DNA from 3 places in the Blastococcus sp. SYSU DS0828 genome. Region 3 is predicted to be linked to each of the others. Evidence: predicted binding sites of a transcription regulator. Region 3 holds the regulator's gene; each other region holds the start of a gene.

Region 1 (6,388 bases), on a different contig from region 3:
GCGACCTGCTCGGCCTCGTCGCGCACCGGCAGCACGACGGTGACCGGCCGGTCCACCGCCGGGGGATCCGCCGGCGGGCGGCGCAGCAGCGCGGTGTTGACGGCAGCGTGCACGGCGCCGGCGACCGAGACACCGGCCAGCGTGCGCAGCAGGCGCCCGCTCACGGCCGCCCCGCGCGCCGGCGCTGCAGCGCCAGGACGGCCAGGACGCAGGCGCCCAGCGCCGCCCCCCAGGCCGCCGAGCCGGGCAGGCCCAGCCAGCCGGCGTGCGCGAGGGCGCCGCCGAGGGTCATCCACGCCAGCGCGAACAACGGGGCGCCCGGGCCGACGCGTGGTTCGCTCGCGGTGCGGGCGACCAGCACGTCGAGCAGCGTCATCAGCACCAGCCCGGCCAGCAGCCACCCGGCGAGGTTGGTCAGCGGCACGGTCTCGATGCCCGGCAGGCCGGGGGAGGGGTGCTCCCACGTCCAGTAGCCGGCCTGCACCAGCTGCGGGTCGAGGACGACGTCCCACGCCGCGAAGACCGCCGCCGCCCAGGCGACCCGCGCCGGCCGGCGGCGGCTCGCGCGTACCGGGCGGGCCAGCACCTCGCCGAGCAACCAGCTGGGCCAGGCCATCATCAGCCAGGCCAGCGGCACCAGGAACGGGACGCCGAGCAGGGTGGGGCCGAGGACGTCGCTGTAGCGGTAGCTGCCGTAGGGGAACCCGGTGGCCACCCCGACCGACTCGAACGCGATGGCGACCGACGCGACCAGCACGAGCACGCCCAGCCCGGTGCGGGCACCCCGGCTCAGCCCCGCGTGCGCGACCGACAGCGCCGAGCCGAGCAGCACGATGCCCCAGGAGACGACGTCCCGGTCGGGGCCCGAGGTGAGCGGGTAGGCGATCGCCGTGGCGACCAGCGCCGCGACCAGCAGGACGGGGACCACGCGCGCCGCGGTCGGTGCCGGCGGTGCCGCGGTGGTGGTCGTCACGCCCTTCCCGCTCCGTCCCGGATCCGGCGGACCGCGCGGCCGGCCGCCGCCCGCGCACGGGGCAGCGCCCGGCGGTCGGCGAGGACCGTGCGGGCCGCCGTCCGCCCGGAGTTGCCCGAGACCCCGCCGCCGGGGTGGGTGGAGGCGCCGGAGAGGTACAGGCCGGGGAGCCCGGGCACGCGGTAGCCCGACAGGCCAGGGGCCGGGCGCAGGGCGAACATGCTGGCCAGGCCCATCTCCACGTGCATGACGTTGCCACGGGGGAGGGACAGCTCCCGCTCGAGGGCCAGCGGGGTCTGCACGTACGTCTCCCGGACCGAGGCGGCGAACCCGGGGGCGTGGCGGTCGACGGCCTCGATCAGCCGCCGGGCCTCGGTGTCGGCCAGGGCGTCCCAGTCGCCGCCGTCGGCCAGTGCGTACGGGTACCACTGGCCCCAGATCGTGACCACGTGCCGCCCGGGCGGGGCCAGGGTGTCGTCGCTCGCGGAGAACGACATGGCCAGCGGCACCGGCTCGCGGGGCAGCTGCCCGGCACCCCAGTCGCCGTGCGCGGCGGCCAGCTGCGCCCGGTCGGTGCAGAGCAGCTGGAGGCCCTGCAGCGCCTCCGGCCCGGCACCGGGGTAGGACGGCGGGGCGTCGGTCAGGGCACGGACCACCAGGCCGAAGCCGTTGCCGACCGGTGGGGCGGCGTCGGCCAGGACCGGCGGGGCCGCGTCGCCGGCCAGCTCCCGGGTGACGCCGATGTGGCAGGCGGCCACCACCGCCGGGGCCCGGACCACCCGGCCGGCGCGGGTCTCGACGCCGGCGACCCGGCCGTCCTCCACGAGCAGCCGCGCGGCGCCGTCGCCGAGCACGACCCGGCCGCCGTCGGACTCCAGCCGCCGGCGCAGCGCCTGGGTCAGCCCGCCGGAGCCGCCCACGGGGTGCCCGGGTGGGACGTCGTGCAGCAGCGCCACCCAGCCGACCATCGCCGCGGTGCCGGGCTCGGACATCGGTGGGCCCGACTGGGCGCCGAACCACGCCAGCGCCGCCTTGAGCCGCTCGCTGCCGAACCACTTGTCCAGCAGGGCGTCGCCGGAGCCGAGGAAGTCGACCGCCAGCTCACCGCCCGGGGTGCGCGGCCGTCCCTCGGTGGGCGCACCCAGCGGCCAGAACGACCGCACCAGGCCACCGGCCGACGGTGCGCGGCCGAAGGAGGCGACCACGGCCCGGCTGCGGGGACCCCAGACCTCGACGAACCGGCGGTAGGCCGCGGCGTCGGCCGGTCCGCAGGCGGCCGCGATCGAGGCGCAGGTGGCGTCGAGGTCCACGGCGAAGACAAGCGGCCGGCCGGCCGGCCCGGGATCGCCGGGCGAGGGGGCCGGCGCGAAGCCCCACGGGTCGCAGTCGACGTAGCGCAGCCCGTAGGCGGCGAGGTCGAGCTCCTCGACGATGCCGCTGTGCCGGACGATGACGTGCGCGCTGGACCCGCGGTCCACGCGGACCCCGGGCCAGCGCTCCACGGTGGAGACCGCCCCGCCGAGGACGTCGTCGGACTCGACGACCTCCACGGACAGGCCCTCCCGGGCGAGGTAGCAGGCGGCCACGAGGCCGTTGTGGCCGGAGCCGACGACGACGACGTCCACGGGTGCGGCGTCCACGGGTACGGCGGGTTCGGGGGCGGTCACGACCGGGAGTTCGTCGCGGAGGGGTCGCGCGGATGCAGCGGCAGCCGTGCGCCCAGGATCGCGAAGGGGCGGGAGTCGCCGGGGAAGTGGTAGCCGCGGGCCAGGTCGACGAACCCGTCGGCGCGGTACAGCCGGAACGCCTTGGTGTCGGCGTCCGGTGTGGAGAGCAGGGCGACCGGGTGCGGCAGGCCCTCGACCAGCGCGTGCAGCAGCCGCCGGCCCAGCCCCTGGCTCTGCGCGTCGGGGTGGACGTGCAGCTCGCAGACCTCGAAGGCGCCGGGCAGCCACTTCTTCGCCGTGCGGCGGTCCAGCGCCGCGCGCACCTGGTCGTGCCACCACTGCCCGGGGGCGATGAGGTAGCCGTACCCGAAGCCGACCAGCCGCTCGCCCTCCGGGGTCTGCGCGAAGGCCCCGACGGCGCGGAAGCCGGGCCGTTCGGTGTGCTGGATCGCGTAGCCGTACCGGCCGGCGACGATGCCGGAGTCGTAGCCCATGGCCAGCCCGTAGATGGCCAGCACCTCGTGCATGTGCTCCCGCATCCAGGGGACGGGGAGCTCGAGGATCCGGGTGGCCGGGCGGGTGCCCGTCACGGCGCGACCCCGGTGGCGTCCGGCAGGTCGCCGCCGCCGACCGTCGTGGCGGTCCCGTCGAGCGGACCGCCGCCCACCTCGGCCGCGGTGCCGGCGGTGATGCGGAGCAGCTCGTCGTAGCTGGTCGGGAAGACCGCCGTCGGGTGCCCCGCCGCGGCCCACAGCCGGTCGTACCGGGCGAGCTCCACGTCGACGAGGGTGCCGAGGGGGGCCGGATGCCCCACCGGGGCCACCCCGCCGATGGGCTGGCCGGTGTGCTCGCGGACGACGTCCGCGGGGGCGGGCGCCAGGGAGCCGACGCCGAGCAGCGCCGCGACCTGGACGACGTCGACGCGGTGCGCGCCGCTGGTGAGGACGAGCAGGGGCGCGCCGTCGGCGAGGAAGAGCAGGCTGTTGACGATCGCACCGACCGGCACGCCCAGCGCGGCGGCGGCTGCGGCCGCGGTGCGGACCTCGGCGGGGAGGACTCTCACCTCACCCTCGGCGCCGGCCGCGGCGAGGGCCCGGGCGACGGCGGCCACCCGGGGGTGCGGGGGTGGGCTCATGCACTGATCCTGCCACCGCCCGGAAAGAGGCGCGCCCGGTGTGTCCCGTCCGGCGGGGGGTGCGGGCGCGGTCGACGGACACGCCGTGGCCCGGCTTGACGAGGGGTGGGCGCTCGGGTCTACTGGACGTCGTTCGAACGCGTGTTCGAACGACGTCCGGCCCGTCCTTCCCGGCTCTCTTCCCCGCCGGTGGGGTGGCGGGCGTGCGCGCGGGGTGAGGCGTGGGGAGGCTGTCATGAGCCGGGTGCTCGGTGAGGTCGTCGGTCGGGCCGGCGAAGAGGTGCAGGTCGAGCGCGGCCCGCTGGGGCCGGTGCAGTTCTGGCGCGGGCAGTCCCGGTACGTCGTGGGCGAGCTGCTCGACTCCTGGCTGGAGACCGCGCCGTGGTGGCTGCGGGACGCGGAGGCGGGCGGTGCGTCCGACGACCTGGTGGCGCCCCGTGAGGTCTGGCGGGTGGAGGCGGTGCGGGCCGGGCGGTCCCGGATGAGCTTCGCCGGCGTCTACGACCTGACGTGGGACGCCGCCGGCAACCGCTGGTGGCTCGTCCGGGTGCACGACTGATGGGCGCCGCACGAGCCGTGCCGGCCGGCCAGCTGCCGCTGCCGCCCGCGTTGCCCGCCGCGGCCGCCGGGCTGCTCCGCCAGGCGCACCGCGGCCTGGCCGAGGCGGCCGCGGCCACCGATCCGCGGGAGCGGTACGCCACCGCGCACCTGGCGGCGCTCCGGGCCGCCGCCGCGGTGCTGGCCGCCCGCACCCGTCCCGAGGGCGGCCGCCGGCGGCCGCGCAGCGCCTGGGTCCTGCTGGGGCAGGTCGCCCCCGAACTGGGGGAGTGGGCCACCTTCTTCGCCGCCGGTGCGGCCAAACGCGCCGCGGCGGAGGCGGGGCTGTCCCGGGCGGTCACCGAGCGGGAGGCCGACGACCTGGTCCGTGACGTGCGGGGCTTCCTCGCCGTGGTCGAGGCCGGGCTCGGGGTCGACGCACCGCCCGAGCCGCCCCGCTACCCGAGGCCGCACGTGGTCGGCGGGGCGCCGTCCCGGTCGGGGTCCCGGTCCACCGGGTCCCGGACGTGAGTGACCCCTTCGTCCACCTGCACGTCGCCTCCGGCTACTCCATGCGGTACGGGGCCAACCACCCCGCCGATCTGGTGGCCCGGGCCGCCGAGCACGGCATGCCGGCGCTGGCCCTGACCGACCGGGACGGGCTCTACGGCGCGGTGAAGTTCGCGCTGGCCTGCCGGTCGGTCGGGGTGCGGCCGATCTTCGGGGTCGACCTGGCGGTGGCGCCGGCGCTGGGTACCAGCGTGCCGCCGGCGCTCGCGCACGTGCTGGGGGAGGAGCCCTCCGCAGCCCGGTCCCCGCGGTCGCGGGCCGCGGCGCCCCCGCGCCGGACCCCGGCCCGGGGCGGGGTGAACGTCGACCCGCGGCTGCCCCGGGTCACCTTCCTCGCGCGGAACGGGGCCGGCTGGCGGTCGCTGTGCCGGCTGACCAGCGCCACCCACCTGCGCGGCACCCGCGGCGAGCCGGTGAGCTCGCTGGCGATCGCCGCCGAGCACGCCTCCGGGCTGGTCCCCCTGCTCGGTCCCGACTCCCCGGTGGGCCGGGCGCTGCTGGCGGGTCGGGCAGACCTGGCCGGCCAGCAGCTGGACGCCTGGCGGGCGGTCTTCGGGCCGGGGCTGGCGCTGGAGGTGGTGCACCACCGGGGCCGGGGCGACCGGCAGCGCGCCCAGGCGCTGCTCCGGTTCGCCGCCGAGCAGCAGGTGCCGGTGGTCCTGAGCAACGCGGTCCGGTACGTCGACGCCCTCGACGCCCCGACCGCCGACGTGCTGGACGCCGCCCGGCGGCTGGTCCCGCTCGGCGCCCGGCACGTCGACCGCACCACGGCCGAGGGCTACCTGAAGTCGGGCAAGGAGATGGCCGAGGTCGCCGAGGACCTGACCGGCCCCGACCGGGACGCCGCCCTGCGGCTGCTCGAGCGCACCGCCCGGCTGGCCGAGCAGTGCGCCGTGGACCCCGCGGGCGACCTGGGCATCGGCAGCGTGCGGTACCCCGAGCTGGACGTCGTCACCACGCCGGCGGAGCGGGGGATGGGCCCGGCGCAGGTGCTGCGCGCCCGGTGCGAGGCGGGGCTCGGGCGGCGGGGCGTGGTGCCCACGACCCGGGTGCGGCAGCGGCTGGAGGAGGAGCTCGGGGTCATCGACTCCCTCGGCTACCCGTCCTACTTCCTCACCGTCGCGGACGTGGTCGACCTCATCAAGAGCTTAAGGGTTCGCGCGGCGGCTCGCGGCTCGGGCGCCGGCAGCCTGGTCACCTACCTGCTGGGCATCTCCGACGTCGACCCGCTGCGCTACGGGCTGCTGATGGAGCGGTTCCTCTCGCCGCTGCGCCACCAGTTGCCCGACATCGACATCGACGTGGAGTCCGCGCGCCGGATGGAGGTCTACGACGCGGTGATCGACCGCTTCGGCGCCGACCGGGTCAGCTGCATCTCGATGATGGACACCTACCGGGTGCGCCACGCGATCCGCGACGTCGGGGCCGCGCTGGGCCTGCCGCAGGCGGAGGTCGACGCCGTCGCCAAGGCGTTCCCGCACATCCGGGCCAATCAGGTGCACGCCG
Region 2 (6,388 bases), on a different contig from region 3:
ATGGCGGCGCCCAGCTGCAGCGGGCGCTGCACCGTGTACCCCGCGCTCTTGTAGCGGGCCACGGTGAGCGCGCCGTCGGGCCCGGGCAGCCCACCGGCGGCGCGCAGCAGGTCCAGGTACTGGCCGGCGGTGACCTCGGTGCGCATGGCGTCCCAGACGGCGCGCGCCCGGCCCAGGGCCGGCTCCGAGATGCCCGAGCAGCGCAGCATCTCGTCGGACCAGACCAGCGCCAGGTCGCCGACGAGGATCGCCGCGCCGACGCCGAAGAGGTCCTGGTCGCCGGAGAAGCCGTGGGTGGTGTGCCGGTCGGCGAAGCCGATGTGGGTGGTGGGGCGGCCGCGCCGGGTGCCGGCGGCGTCCATGACGTCGTCGTGCACCAGCGCGCTGGCGTGCACGAACTCCAGGGCCGCGACCGCGCGCAGGACGGCGTCCTCGTCCTCGCCGGCGCCCGGGCCCTGTCCGCGCGCTCCCCGCCATCCCCAGTAGGCGAACGAGGGGCGCAGCTTCTTGCCACCCGCGGCGACGGCGCAGACCTCGTCGACCACCGGGACGAGGCTGGCGTCCATCGCGGCGAGCGTGCTGCGCTGCTGGTCGAGGAAGCGGGTGAGCGCCTCGGCGACCGCGGCGCGCACCCGGTCCAGGTCGGCCACCGACAGCGGAGGTGCGGGGCGGGCGGACTCGCGCGGCTGCGCCCCGACGATCATCTGGTCAGTATCGCCCGATCCGGTGGGGTGCCGCCGCACCAGCAGGGCGGCGGGGGTGCTCCGCTGCATCGTTCCTCCGTCGCTCGGTGGTCGGGACACGCGCTCTTCCGGGCGCGGGAGCGCTGCGGATGCACCTGCCGGGGGAGTTCTCCGACAGGACGGTCGCGGGCGGGCTGCCGCACCGCCCGTACCCTCGGGTGCCGTGACACCCACCGTCCGTGAGCTCCTGGCCACCGAGCGCCCGACGTGGTCGTTCGAGTTCTTCCCGCCGAAGACCCCGGCGGGTGAGGAGCTCCTCTGGACGGCGCTGCGCGAACTCGAGCGGTTGCACCCCTCGTTCGTGTCGGTCACCTACGGCGCCGGCGGCTCGACCCGCGAGGGCACCGTGGCGATGACCGAGCGGATCGCGGCGGACACCACGATGACGCCGCTGGCGCACCTGACCGCGGTCGACCACAGCGTCGCGGAGCTGCGGCACGTGATCAGCCGCCTGGCGGCGGCAGGGGTCCGCAACATCATGGCCCTGCGGGGTGACCCACCGGGTGCCGATCCGCAGGCGGAGTGGGTGGCCCACCCGGAGGGGCTGCGCTACGCCGCCGAGCTGGTGGAGCTGATCCGCTCGGTCGGCGACTTCTCGGTGGGCGTCGCCGCCTTCCCCGAGCGCCACCCGCGCTCGCCGGACTTCGACACCGACGTCGAGATGTTCGTGGCGAAGTGCCGGGCCGGTGCCGACTTCGCCATCACCCAGATGTTCTTCCGGGCCGAGGACTACCTGCGGATGCGGGACCGGGTCGTCGCCCGCGGGTGCGACGTCCCGGTCATCGCCGGGGTCATGCCGGTCACCAACGTCCGGCAGATCACCCGGATCGTCCAGCTGTCCGGTCAGGCGTTCCCGGCGGAGCTCGCCGACCGGTTCGCTGCGCTGGACGGCGACCGGCCGGAGGACAAGGCCGCGGTGCGGGCGCTGGGCGTGGAGGTGGCCACCGACCTGTGCCGGCGGCTGCTCGACGAGGGGGTGCCGGGGATCCACTTCATCACCATGAACCGGTCCACCGCCACGCGTGAGGTCTTCGCCAACCTGGCCGGGAGCGCACCGGCCGTCCGCTGACCAGGGTCTGCCCGGGCGCGCGACGGGGCATGGAGGCCCCATGGTCGCGGAAGAGGAGCAGGTGGATCGGTACTCCTGGCTGGTGCGCGCCGGGCGGCGGGCCTGGGCCGCGCTCGGCGTGCTCGCCCTGGCGGTGCTGGCGTACCTGCTGCTGCGCGAGGTCAGCGTCGTCGCCACCCCGCTGGCGATCGCCCTGTTCCCGGCCGCCGTGCTCTGGCCGGTCGCGGCCTGGCTGAAGCGGAAGGGGCTGCCCTCCACCGTCGTCGCGCTGCTGCTGCTGATCTCCCTCCTCGGGCTGCTGGGGCTGGCGATCTGGTTCGTGGTGCCGCGCTTCGCCGACGAGATCCCGGCGCTGGCGGAGAGCGTCGAGGAGGCGCTCAGCGACCTGGCGGAGCTGGTCGCTGACACGCCCTTCTCGCTGCCCTTCGACGTCGGCGACGGTGGGCTCGCCGACATGGCCCAGCAGGCAGCCGGTGCGCTCGGCGGCGGCGGCAGCGACGTCGTCGACCGCGGGCTGCAGGTGGCGCGGACGCTCGGCGACGTCGCCACCGCCGTCGTCCTGTTCCTGGTGGCCCTGTTCTTCTACCTGCGCGACGGGGGGCGCATCTGGTCGGGGATCATCAGCCTGCTGCCCGAGCGCACCCGGCAGCACGTCGGTCGGGTGTCCGGGCAGCTGTTCTGGACCCTCGGCGCCTACTTCCGCGGCCAGCTGATCGTCGCCCTCGTGGACGCCGTGGCGATCGGGATCGGGCTGGTCCTCCTCGGCGTCCCGCTGGCCATGCCGCTGGCGGTGCTGGTCTTCCTGGGCGGGTTCTTCCCCATCGTGGGGGCCTTCGTCTCGGGGCTGCTGGCCGTCCTCGTCGCGCTGGCCGACCAGGGGCTGACGACGGCGCTGCTGGTGCTGGCCCTCGTCGTGGTGGTGCAGCAGGCCGAGGGGAACCTGCTCGAACCGCTGATCCTGAGCCCTGTGCTGCGGCTGCACCCGTTCGCGATCATCCTCGCGGTCACGGTGGGGGGCGTGACCTACGGCGTCCTCGGCGCCTTCCTGGCGGTGCCGATCGCCGCCTGCGTGGCCCGGGTCGTGGACTACCTGCGCGGCCGGGAGCCTGCTGCCGGGCCGGGCTGGCGCGACCCGGAGCGGGACGACGCGCAGGACGAGAGCCGGGACGAGGACCGGGACGAGGGCCGGGGCGGTGCCCGGGACGCCGCCCCCGCGGAACCGGCGAGCGCCCGCACCGGGTAGGGCGGACTGCCGGGGCGGCCGGCCCGCACCACCCGGGCGTCAGCCCTGCCGCGTCCCCTCCAGCAGGTCGGCGGCGCGGGCAGCCGCCCGCCGCAGCCCCTCGCGCTCGGAGGCGTACCCGCCGGCCACACCGACGACCGGCAGGTTCGACAGGGCGCGGGCGAACAGCTTCCCCTTCGGGCGGGCGTCCAGCGCGTCGTCGATTCGGCCGAGCAGCCGAGCCGCCCGCCACAGCGTGCGGACGGCGCCCTTCGCCCCGCGGCGCTCGTCCCGGGGGCCGAACGCGCCCTCCACGTAGGTGCCCTTGCTCCGGGTGAGCAGCGGCTCGACCTGGGTCGGCGTGAGCTCCCGGCGCAGCAGGACCCGCGCCAGCAGCGACACCCGGTCGGCCGGGGCGGTCACCCCGTGCTCCCCGGCGACACCGAGCACCACCAACGACTGCACCGCGGTGCCGACGCTGTTCTGCAGCGGCAGCAGATCGGCGAGTTTGCCGGCGAAGCGGGGGACCGCCGACACGCCCGCGGCCACCCGGGACACCCGGTCGGCCCACCAGCGGTCGCGCTCCTCGTGCGGCAGCTCCGGCGGCCGGCCCATCCGGTCCGCCAGCGGGGTCAGCAGCCGGTCGAGCCGGCGGAGGACGTCGACGACGACGGCGTCGCTGATCTGAGCAGCCATGGGCACGGGGTGCCCCGTACCCGGTTTCTCGATGCGTGGCGGTGGTGTGGCGCTCAGTACGGCGGCGGCGAGGTGGTGGCGACCAGACCGCTCGGGGTGGTGACCGTGAGGGTCCCGTCGCTGCCGAGGTCGTGGCGCCACCCCGGGGCCTGGTGCTTGCCCCGGTGGTCGGTGGTGCAGTAGCCGGCGAGGTTGCCGGCGCTGGTGGGACCGTCCGGATACGGGCGGTGGTGGTCGAGCTCGCCGCCGCGGGGCACCCGTCGACGGCAGCCGGGGAACCGGCAGCGACGATCCCGCGCCCGCACCCACCGATCCAGCTCGCCCGAAGGGCGGTAGCCGGTGCTGGGCCCCGGGGCGCCGAGGCCGGGCCGGTCGGAGAGGTCGTGGGTGCAGCGACCGGTGCTCCGACGGCAGCTCGGACGGTCGCAGCCGCCCGCGCGGCGCAGACGGGGCAGGTCGGTCAGGGCCAGCAGCGTGCCGGACAACGCGTCGGTCAGAGCGATCCTCGGCCGCTCGGCCAGCCCGCCGCCACCGGTGCTCCCCAGCAGGTCGGCGAGCCACGCCCGTCGCCCGTCGGAGGCCGACCGCAGCGCGGCCAAGGCGTCCTCCGCTGCGGTGAGCCGCCCTCCGGGGCCGGCCCGCCAGGTGGCCTCGTCGTCGGCGTCGGCCGTGACTGCCGTGCGGACCAGTCGACCGGCGCGGGAGAGTTCTTGCTCCGCGCGGAGCACGGCGAGGCCGGCGGTCTCGACCGCCTCGTCGGCCAGCGTCCACCAGCCGGTTCCAGGCGAGGTGGCCGCCGGCCCGGGAGGTACCGCCCCGGCCGTGGTCGCTGCTGCCGGTGAGGAATTGCCGGCATCCGGTGGGGTGTCCTCCGGTTCCGGCGCCGGAGGATCACCGCGCCGCCGGTCCGGCCCTCGCGACGTCGGTGAGGCTGCGGTGCACCCCCGGCGCTCCTGGGCCACGGCGGCGTCGGTACCGGTGTCGGCGCGGGGCGCGTCCTCGATCTCGGCGCCCTCGATCTCGGCGTCCTCGATCGCGTCGCCCGGGAGTGCGTCGTGGGTGGTGGCGGGGTCGCCGGCGACGTCCCGGGGAAGGGCGGGGGGGGGGCGGGGGGGCCGGGGGGGGGCGGGGGGGGGGGGCGCCGCCCCCGGGGGGGGGGCGGGCGCCCCTGCCCGACGCGTCCGGGGGAAGGGCGGGGTCGCCGGCGACGTCCGGGGGAGGGGCGAGGTCGCCGTTGCCGTCGGGGTCGGGATCGACCAGTTCACCGCTGAGCAGCCGGCGCTCCGTCTCGGCCAGCCACCACTCCAGCTCGGCCTGCTCCTGCGCCTGCCACGACATCGAGCCGGACGGCTGCCCCGGGGCCGGCTCCGCGGAGTCGGACCCCAGCGGCCGGCCGGTGAGCGCTGTCAGGAAGTGGCGGATCATCTCGGCCGGCACGACCTGCCCGTCGATCTCCCCGGAACCGTCTCCGCCGGCGAGGGTGGCCAGCGAGGCGACGACGGTGAGCAGCACCTGCACCGGCGGCAGATCGGTCTCGCCCGGGCGCAGCACCAGGTCGAGCAGGCAGTCGACCATCTTCTGGCCCCGCGTGCGCTGATCGTCGTCGTCGTCGAGCGCCTCCGCGCAGGCGGTCAGTGCCCGGTACAGCGCCTGGGCCTCCGGCATGGTGGCGTACACGCTCACGGTCGCCATGCCGTCGACGGCGTCCGGGCGGATGTGGACCCCGCGCCGCTTCAGCGCCTCCTGCAGCGTGCGGGCCGCGGCGCGGGCGTCCCGCTGGGCCACCTCGCGGCGCGCCTTGTCGTTCAGCTGCGCAGGCGTCACCACCCGGCCCGCGGCCCAGCGCAGCAGCTCGGCCTCGACCTCGGCACGCACCCGGTCGTCGGCGATGGGAGCGACCTTCTCGAGCATGGTCCAGAGGTGCCCGGGGTGCAGGGCCCCCGCCTCCAGGGCGGCCAGCGTGCCGGGCAGCCGCTCCACGAGCGTCAGCGAGCGGACCAGCAACGCTTCCGCGGCCCGGGCGGAGAGCGAGAGGGCGATCATGAGCTCCTGCGTCGCCCACTCGCTCACCCCGCGCAGCACCTCGGGACGCGCGGCCCACCGCTCCGGGCTCATCGCGCCCGGCTCACCCTGGGCACGGTCGCCGTCGGCGGGCCGGTCCGCGGCGAACCTGGCGACCGCGCGGGCGCGCAGCGCGGTCTGCCGGGCGATCTCGCGGTCCGCGGCCTGCACCTCGCCGAGCGGGCCGGCGGCCAGCCTCACCGGCGGGGCGAACTCGGGCCACTCGGTGGACGCCTCGCGGGCTCGCCGGCGCCGTCCGGCGGCCACCGCCCGGGCGCGGGCGGTGGCGTACCAGTCGCTCACCGCCCCGACGTCCGCCATGCATCGAACATACGTTCGATCGCCCCGGAGAGCAAGACGGATTTGTGCGAAGGTGCTGCTCAGCGCGGTGCGGCCCCGGGCGCGGAGTCGTGTCGTCCCGCGCCGCGGTGGCCACCCGGACCGGGTCAGACGCCGCTGCCGTGCCTGCCCTCCCCGGCGGCGAAGCGTGCGGCCCCCGGCAGCGCGTCGACGGCGAGGGAGGCCATGCCGTGGTGGAACTCGTTGGCCATGGCCGCCTCCTCGTCGAGGCCGTCCTGCTCCAGCAGGGAGGCCCGG
Region 3 (6,388 bases):
GTCTGGACCGAGGGCACCCAGGCCGACGCCGACCGCTCGCTGGCCGAGCTGGCCGCCCTGGCCGAGACGGCGGGCTCGCAGGTGCTCGAGGCGGTCAGCCAGCGGCGCGACAAGCCCGACGCTGCCACCTACGTCGGCTCGGGCAAGGCCAACGAGATCCGCGACATCGTCGCCGCCACCGGCGCCGACACCGTCATCTGTGACGGTGAGCTCACCCCCGGCCAGCTCAACCAGCTGGAGAAGGTGCTCAAGGTCAAGGTCGTCGACCGGACGGCGCTGATCCTCGACATCTTCGCCCAGCACGCGACGAGCCGGGAGGGCAAGGCCCAGGTCGAGCTCGCCCAGATGCAGTACATGCTGCCGCGGCTGCGCGGTTGGGGTGAGTCGATGTCCCGGCAGGCCGGTGGCCGGGTCGCCGGCGGTGGCGGCATCGGTACCCGCGGACCGGGTGAGACGAAGATCGAGACCGACCGCCGGCGCATCCGCGCCCGGGTGAGCAAGCTGCGCCGGGAGATCGCCGGCATGGCGACCGCCCGCGCCACCCAGCGGGCGAGCCGGGGACGCAACGCCGTGCCGAGCGTGGCGATCGCCGGGTACACCAATGCGGGCAAGTCAAGCCTGCTCAACCAGCTCACCGGCGCCGGCGTGCTGGTGGAGAACGCGCTGTTCGCCACCCTCGACCCGACGGTGCGCCGGGCGCAGTCGCCGGACGGCCGGGAGTACACGCTCACCGACACCGTCGGCTTCGTGCGCCACCTGCCGCACCAGCTGGTGGACGCGTTCCGCTCCACGCTGGAGGAGGTCGCCGCGGCGGACCTGCTGCTGCACGTGGTCGACGGCTCCGACCCCGATCCGCTCGGCCAGATCGACGCCGTCCACGTCGTGCTGAGCGAGATCGACGCGGCCGCCGTGCCGGAGGTCATCGTCGTCAACAAGGTCGACGCGATGAGCGAGGAGGACATCCTCACCCTCCGCCAGGCCCTGCCGGGCGCGGTCTGGGTCTCGGCCCGCACCGGCGTCGGCATCGACGCCCTCCGCAAGCTGGTGGCCGAGCGGCTGCCGCACCCCGACGTCGAGGTCGACGTGCTCGTGCCCTACGAGCGCGGTGATCTCGTGGCCCGGGTGCACCGGGACGGCGAGGTGCTCGGCGAGCGGCACGAGGACGGCGGCACACGGCTCACCGCGCGGGTGGACGGCGCCCTCGCCGCGGTGCTCGAGGAGTTCGCGGTCCCGGTGGGCTGAGCTGGGGCGGTCGATCGGCTCGGATCACGATCCGGTCACGGGCCGGTACGGTGGCGGCGTGACCAGGGGCGCGGTGCGGGTGGCCGAGTCACCGCGCGCCGCCCCCGTGGTCCCGCCCGGCCGGCCGCCGTGGTGGCTGGTCGCCGTGGCGCTGCTGGTCGGCGTCCTCATCACCGCCGACCTGCTCCGCCACGGGCCGTCGGAGCGGATGGACCTCCGGGTGTCGGAGATCGTCAGCGACTGGGGCCTGAGGGACACGCCGGGCTACCCGGCGGTGTGGGTGGTCACGCAGCTCGGCGGGCGCGTGACCATCCTCGTCGTCCTCGCCGGCCTGGTCGGCTACCTGCTGTGGCGGCGCGGCACCTGGATGCCGGCCCTCCGCGTGCTGCTGGCGCTCGGGGTGCTGACCGCCGGGGTGTACGCGATCAAGCACGGGATCGGGCGGACGGCGCCGGCGTTCCCGGGCTCCTACTTCTTCCACGCCGACGGCGCCTCGTTCCCCTCCGGTCACGTCGCCAACGCAGTGCTCATGTGGGGGGTGGCCCGCTGGCAGGCGGTCGAGTACGGGCTCCCGCCGGCGGTACAGCGGACCTTCTGGTGGCTGAGCGTCGTCGGGCCGGTCGCCACTGGCGCGGCGATGGTGTCGCTGGACTTCCACTGGGTCACCGACGCGGTCGTGGGCGCCGCCGTCGGGATCGTCCTCCTGGGCGTGGTTCATGCACTGGACGCGATGGTTCTGTCACGCTTGGTACGTGCCCGAGCAGGCCAAGCGAGTTCCTAGCCGCGCCCGGCGGCGTCGGCTCGTCGTCGCGAGCGCCCTGACCGGCGCCCTGGCCGTGCTCGTCCCCGGGTCCGCGTCGGCGGAGGAGCCGGCGCCGGAGGTCCGGTGCGCCATCACGGACCCCCGACTCGCCGAGCTGTCCGGCCTGGTGGTGGTAGGAGAGCAGATGCTCGCCCTCAACGACGGCGGTGACCGGGTCGAAGTCCTCGGGCTCGATGCCGCCTGTGCGGTGGTCGACGTGCAGGCCGGGGCCGCGGACCCCTTCGACCCCGAAGACCTCGGCGTCGGCTCGGACGGGAGCGTCTGGATCGCCGACACCGGTGACAACGGCACGAGCCGTGCCACCGTCGCGCTGCATGTCCTCCGGCCCGACGGCGCGGCAGCGCTGCATCGGCTGACCTACCCCGACGGCGCGCACGACGCCGAGGCGCTGCTCCTGGCCCCGGACGGGACGCCGTACCTCGTGACCAAGGAAGTGCTCGGCTCCAGCGGGGTCTACCGGCCCGCCGCCGCGCTCGTCGACGGCGGCACTGTGCCGATGGAGCGGGTGGGCACGGTCAACGTCACCCTCACCGGAACCCCGGGTGGCCCCGTGGGTCGTGCGGGGCAGTTGCTGATCACCGGAGGTGCCGTTGCCGGCGACGGGAGCGCACTGGCGCTGCGCACCTACACGGACGCCTACGTGTGGCCGCTGTCCGGTTCGGACGTGCCCGGTGCGCTGGCCGGCGAACCGGTGCGGGTGGCGCTCCCCGAGTCGCCGCAGGGCGAGGCCGTCAGCTTCTCCGCCGACAACCGGGCGCTCGTGGTCGCGAGCGAGGGCCTGCCCAGCGCCGTCACCGTGGTTCCCCTGCCCGCCGCGACCGCCGCCGCGAGGCCGACTCCCGCGGAGGACCCGCTGCCGTCCTTCGCGGAACTCACCCGCTCGGACCGCTCGCCGATCGCCTCGGCGCTGATCGCCGCCGTCGTCGCCACTCTCGTGGTCTGGGTGGGCGGGAAACTGCGCCGCCGGACCTGACCCTCAGACCCGGCGCAGGACCGACACCACCCGCCCGAGGATCGTCGCCTCGTCTCCGGGGATCGGTTCGTAGGCCGGGTTGTGCGGCAGCAGCCACACGTGACCGTCCCGGCGCTTGTAGGTCTTCACCGTCGCCTCGCCGTCGATCATCGCCGCCACGATCTCCCCGTTCTCGGCGGTCGGCTGCTGGCGGACGACGACCCAGTCGCCGTCGCAGATGGCGGCCTCGATCATCGAGTCACCGGCCACCTTCAGCATGAAGACCGTCCCCTCGCCGACCAGCTCGCGCGGCAGCGGGAAGATGTCCTCCACCGCCTGCTCGGCGAGCACCGGCCCGCCGGCGGCGATCCGGCCGACGAGCGGGACGTAGGCGGGCGCGGCGGCCTGCACCCCGTCGTCGACCACGGGTCGCTCGACGGCCGCGGTGGTGGTCCGGCCGGCATCGCCGGGCAGGCGCACGTCCAGGGCGCGCGGCCGGTTGGGGTCGCGCCGCAGCCAGCCCTTCTTCTGCAGTACCGAGAGCTGGTGCGCGACCGAGGATGCCGAGGACAGTCCGACGGCCTCGCCGATCTCCCGCACCGAAGGGGGGTAGCCCCGTCGGTCGATCGAGTCGCGAATCACCTCGAGGACCCGCCGCTGCCGCTGGGTCAGCCCGTCCCCGTCGGCCGCGCGGTCGGGAAAGGCCCGCACCGACGCGGACCCGTCCGCCGTGCCCGCGGCGCCGCCCCGGTTGCCGGACGTCCTGCTCGAGTCCGCCACGTCTCCTCCTCGCCGGCTGCCCGCGCAGCTCTCGACCCTCGTCGTCGGAGGAACCGTAGCGCCGATCGCCGGCCACTTCAAACAGGTGTTCGAAACTTTCCGTGTCGGGTCACATCTGTCGGCCGCATCCGGTAGACATCGGACAGGCGTTCGAATCGAACACACGTTCGGGTCCGGCGACGTGCCGGCCAGAGGGGCTGAACAGATGACGAGCAGCACGGCATTGCGGGTCCGTGGAGAGGTGCCGGTCGGCCCGGCGGAGCGGCGTGCCGTTCGGCCACCCGCCCGGCACCTCCGGGTGCTCCCGCCGCCTCGCTCCTACGCGGAGACGCTCGACCCCGGGTCCGCTGCGCCTCTCCGGGCGGCGGGTCCCCCGAGGGCGGAGGCGGGGCGCCCACCCGGCCCGGGTCGTCCGGCGCAGCCGCCGCTCCGCCTGACGGCGCGCGGCCGCCGCCTGGTGGTGGTCCTCGCCCTCCTCCTCGCCGTGGGCACGATCGCCCTCGGTGACGCCGTCCTCGGGCAGGAGGGTGGCGGGTTGGCGCTCATGGGGACGACGAAGGTGGTCGTCGAGCCGGGCGACACGCTCTGGTCGATCGCCGGATCGGCCGCCGACGGGCGCGACGTCCGGGACGTCGTCGTCGACATCCGGCAGTTGAACGGGCTCGACACCGCAGCCATCACGCCTGGTCAGGTCCTTCTCCTGCCCTGACGCCTCGCGGACTCGCCCGAGAGCGCCTCGCGGCAAGGTGTTCACAACGCGGCTCGGCGACTTCGTCAACCCTCAGTACAGGCACGTTCACCGTGCGTGCTGGTCGGCCACCTACGGTACGTCCGTGTCCAGCGTCATGGAGAACCGCGCCGCCGTGTTCACCACTCGTCCCCAGGCCGTCGAGGTCCACCAGGCGGGTGCCTGGAGTGCGGGGGAGCTGTTGGGGTGGCGACACGACGACTCCGGCGCGTGCCAGATGTGGGTGCGGGTCGTCACCGGAGGCGAAGAGCAGGCGCTCTGGATCGACCTGGGGGATGTGCGGCTTCCGGAGTCGCCGGTCGTCGAGGTGTCCCCGGTGACGCAGGCGATGCCCGCCTCCCCGTCCGCGGCACCGCTCCGGGACGGTCCGTCGACCGATGTCGAGGCGACCGCCAGCCTGCCGCTGCTGCGCGACCGCTGTGAGCCGCGGACCGGTGCCCAGCGGCCGGGCGGTCGCCGGCGCGCGCCGGAGAGCGACCCCGTGCAGGCCGCGCCGGCGTCCTCGGTGCCGGTGCCTCCTCCGGGTCGGCACCGCGCTCCGGCCACCGAGTCCGGCCCGGTCGTGGGCCGGCACCGCGCCGCCGACACCGACCTCTTCCCGGCCGTCGTCGAGAGCGCGCCGGACGCGCAGTCCCCGACCCGTGAGGACCGACCGCGGGGCGGTGGCTGGTCGGTGCCCGCGGCCCGCTCCGCGAGCACGGTCGAGACCCGCTCCACGGCGAGCGGCTGGACCCCGCCGGCCGACGTCGACCAGGATCTCCTGACCCGCCCGATGCGGTTGAGTGACCAGATCCCGCACTCGCGGCGGCCCCGGGTGGGCGGCGCGGTCAGCGTCTGATCGTCGTTCGGCGGCCCTCGCCGCGTCGACCCCGCGGGGGTGCTCGGCGCCGCCGTCGCGTGCCCGCCGGGTCGCCCTTGGCCGGGTGCGGACCGCCCAGTTCGCCGATCGGTGTGCGGCCGGCGCGTGGTTCTGCGGGTCGGAACCGCGCATGAGCGCACAACCTTGCCGGGGCGAGCGTCCCCGGGTCGTTCCTGCGGTGTGTCGCCGCGCTCGGCACCCTCTCCGGGGAGCGTCGGGCACGGAGTTCGGCGCGTCGTCGCGGCGTGTCCTGTGACAGCTGGGGACCGCTGTTCCGCCTGCGCACCGCAGTGTCGGGGCGGAACACGCCGACGGAACGATCACTTGCACATCTTGTGTGGCCCGTCCTAGGGTTCCCCTACATCTAGTAGTTACAGAGCTGTAAGCCCGTCCACAGGCTGGTCCTCAGGTTGTCCCCGGCGCATCCACCGGATGTCCCCAGGGGAGTGCACAGCCGGCCGGTGGCGGGCGCGGCGCGAAGGGAGGTGAACCACCGTGCGTTGCCCGTTCTGCCACAACGCCGACAGTCGGGTCATCGACTCGCGGGAGGCCGACGAGGGCGCCACCACCCGGCGTCGTCGCTCCTGTCCTGCGTGCGGGCGGCGGTTCACCACCGTCGAGGAGGCGGTGCTCGCCGTCGTCAAGCGCAACGGCGTCAGCGAGCCGTTCAACCGCAGCAAGGTGGTTGCCGGCGTCCGGCGGGCCTGCCAGGGCCGGCCGGTCGACGAGGGCCAGCTCAAGCTCCTCGCCCAGCAGGTGGAGGACGCCATCCGCGCCAGCGGCGCGGCGGAGGTGCCGAGCCACGAGGTCGGCCTGGCCATCCTCGGCCCGCTGCGCGAGCTGGACGAGGTGGCCTACCTCCGGTTCGCCAGCGTCTACCGCTCCTTCACCTCGGTGGCCGACTTCGAGCGGGAGATCGCCGAGCTGAAGGCCCGGCAGCCCGCCGCGCCGCCGGGGGAGACGGGCCCGCCCGAGCCCCGGCGA

Evidence for each region. The regulator LexA, encoded in region 3, represses DNA repair genes until DNA is damaged. The targets are predictions, from matches to a motif close to TCGAACANNTGTTCGA.
Region 1: ACI79Q_RS15650 (DUF6504 family protein) is a predicted target of LexA. The motif match lies at 3,909-3,924, and genes of this name have one in related genera.
Region 2: ACI79Q_RS15735 (HNH endonuclease signature motif containing protein) is a predicted target of LexA. The motif match lies at 4,475-4,490, and genes of this name have one in related genera.

What each region holds. Positions count from the first base shown of each region.
Region 1 covers NZ_JBJHAK010000021.1:3,771-10,158, reverse strand. The annotation lists gene ACI79Q_RS15675 (glycosyltransferase) at 1-164, opposite strand, end outside; gene ACI79Q_RS15670 (carotenoid biosynthesis protein) at 161-973, opposite strand; gene ACI79Q_RS15665 (phytoene desaturase family protein) at 970-2,640, opposite strand; gene ACI79Q_RS15660 (GNAT family N-acetyltransferase) at 2,637-3,230, opposite strand; gene ACI79Q_RS15655 (YbaK/EbsC family protein) at 3,227-3,775, opposite strand; gene ACI79Q_RS15650 (DUF6504 family protein) at 4,011-4,334, shown strand; gene ACI79Q_RS15645 (SAV_6107 family HEPN domain-containing protein) at 4,334-4,843, shown strand; gene ACI79Q_RS15640 (DNA polymerase III subunit alpha) at 4,840-6,388, shown strand, end outside.
Region 2 covers NZ_JBJHAK010000021.1:20,201-26,588, reverse strand. The annotation lists gene ACI79Q_RS15755 (polyprenyl synthetase family protein) at 1-773, opposite strand, end outside; gene metF (methylenetetrahydrofolate reductase [NAD(P)H]) at 907-1,812, shown strand; gene ACI79Q_RS15745 (AI-2E family transporter) at 1,853-3,055, shown strand; gene ACI79Q_RS15740 (hypothetical protein) at 3,095-3,730, opposite strand; gene ACI79Q_RS15735 (HNH endonuclease signature motif containing protein) at 3,784-4,458, opposite strand; gene ACI79Q_RS15730 (DUF222 domain-containing protein) at 4,622-6,112, opposite strand; gene ACI79Q_RS15725 (crotonase/enoyl-CoA hydratase family protein) at 6,238-6,388, opposite strand, start outside.
Region 3 covers NZ_JBJHAK010000004.1:188,980-195,367, reverse strand. The annotation lists gene hflX (GTPase HflX) at 1-1,242, shown strand, start outside; gene ACI79Q_RS05000 (phosphatase PAP2 family protein) at 1,301-2,023, shown strand; gene ACI79Q_RS04995 (hypothetical protein) at 1,995-3,038, shown strand; gene lexA (transcriptional repressor LexA) at 3,042-3,797, opposite strand; gene ACI79Q_RS04985 (LysM peptidoglycan-binding domain-containing protein) at 4,258-4,506, shown strand; gene ACI79Q_RS04980 (hypothetical protein) at 4,631-5,383, shown strand; gene nrdR (transcriptional regulator NrdR) at 5,900-6,388, shown strand, end outside.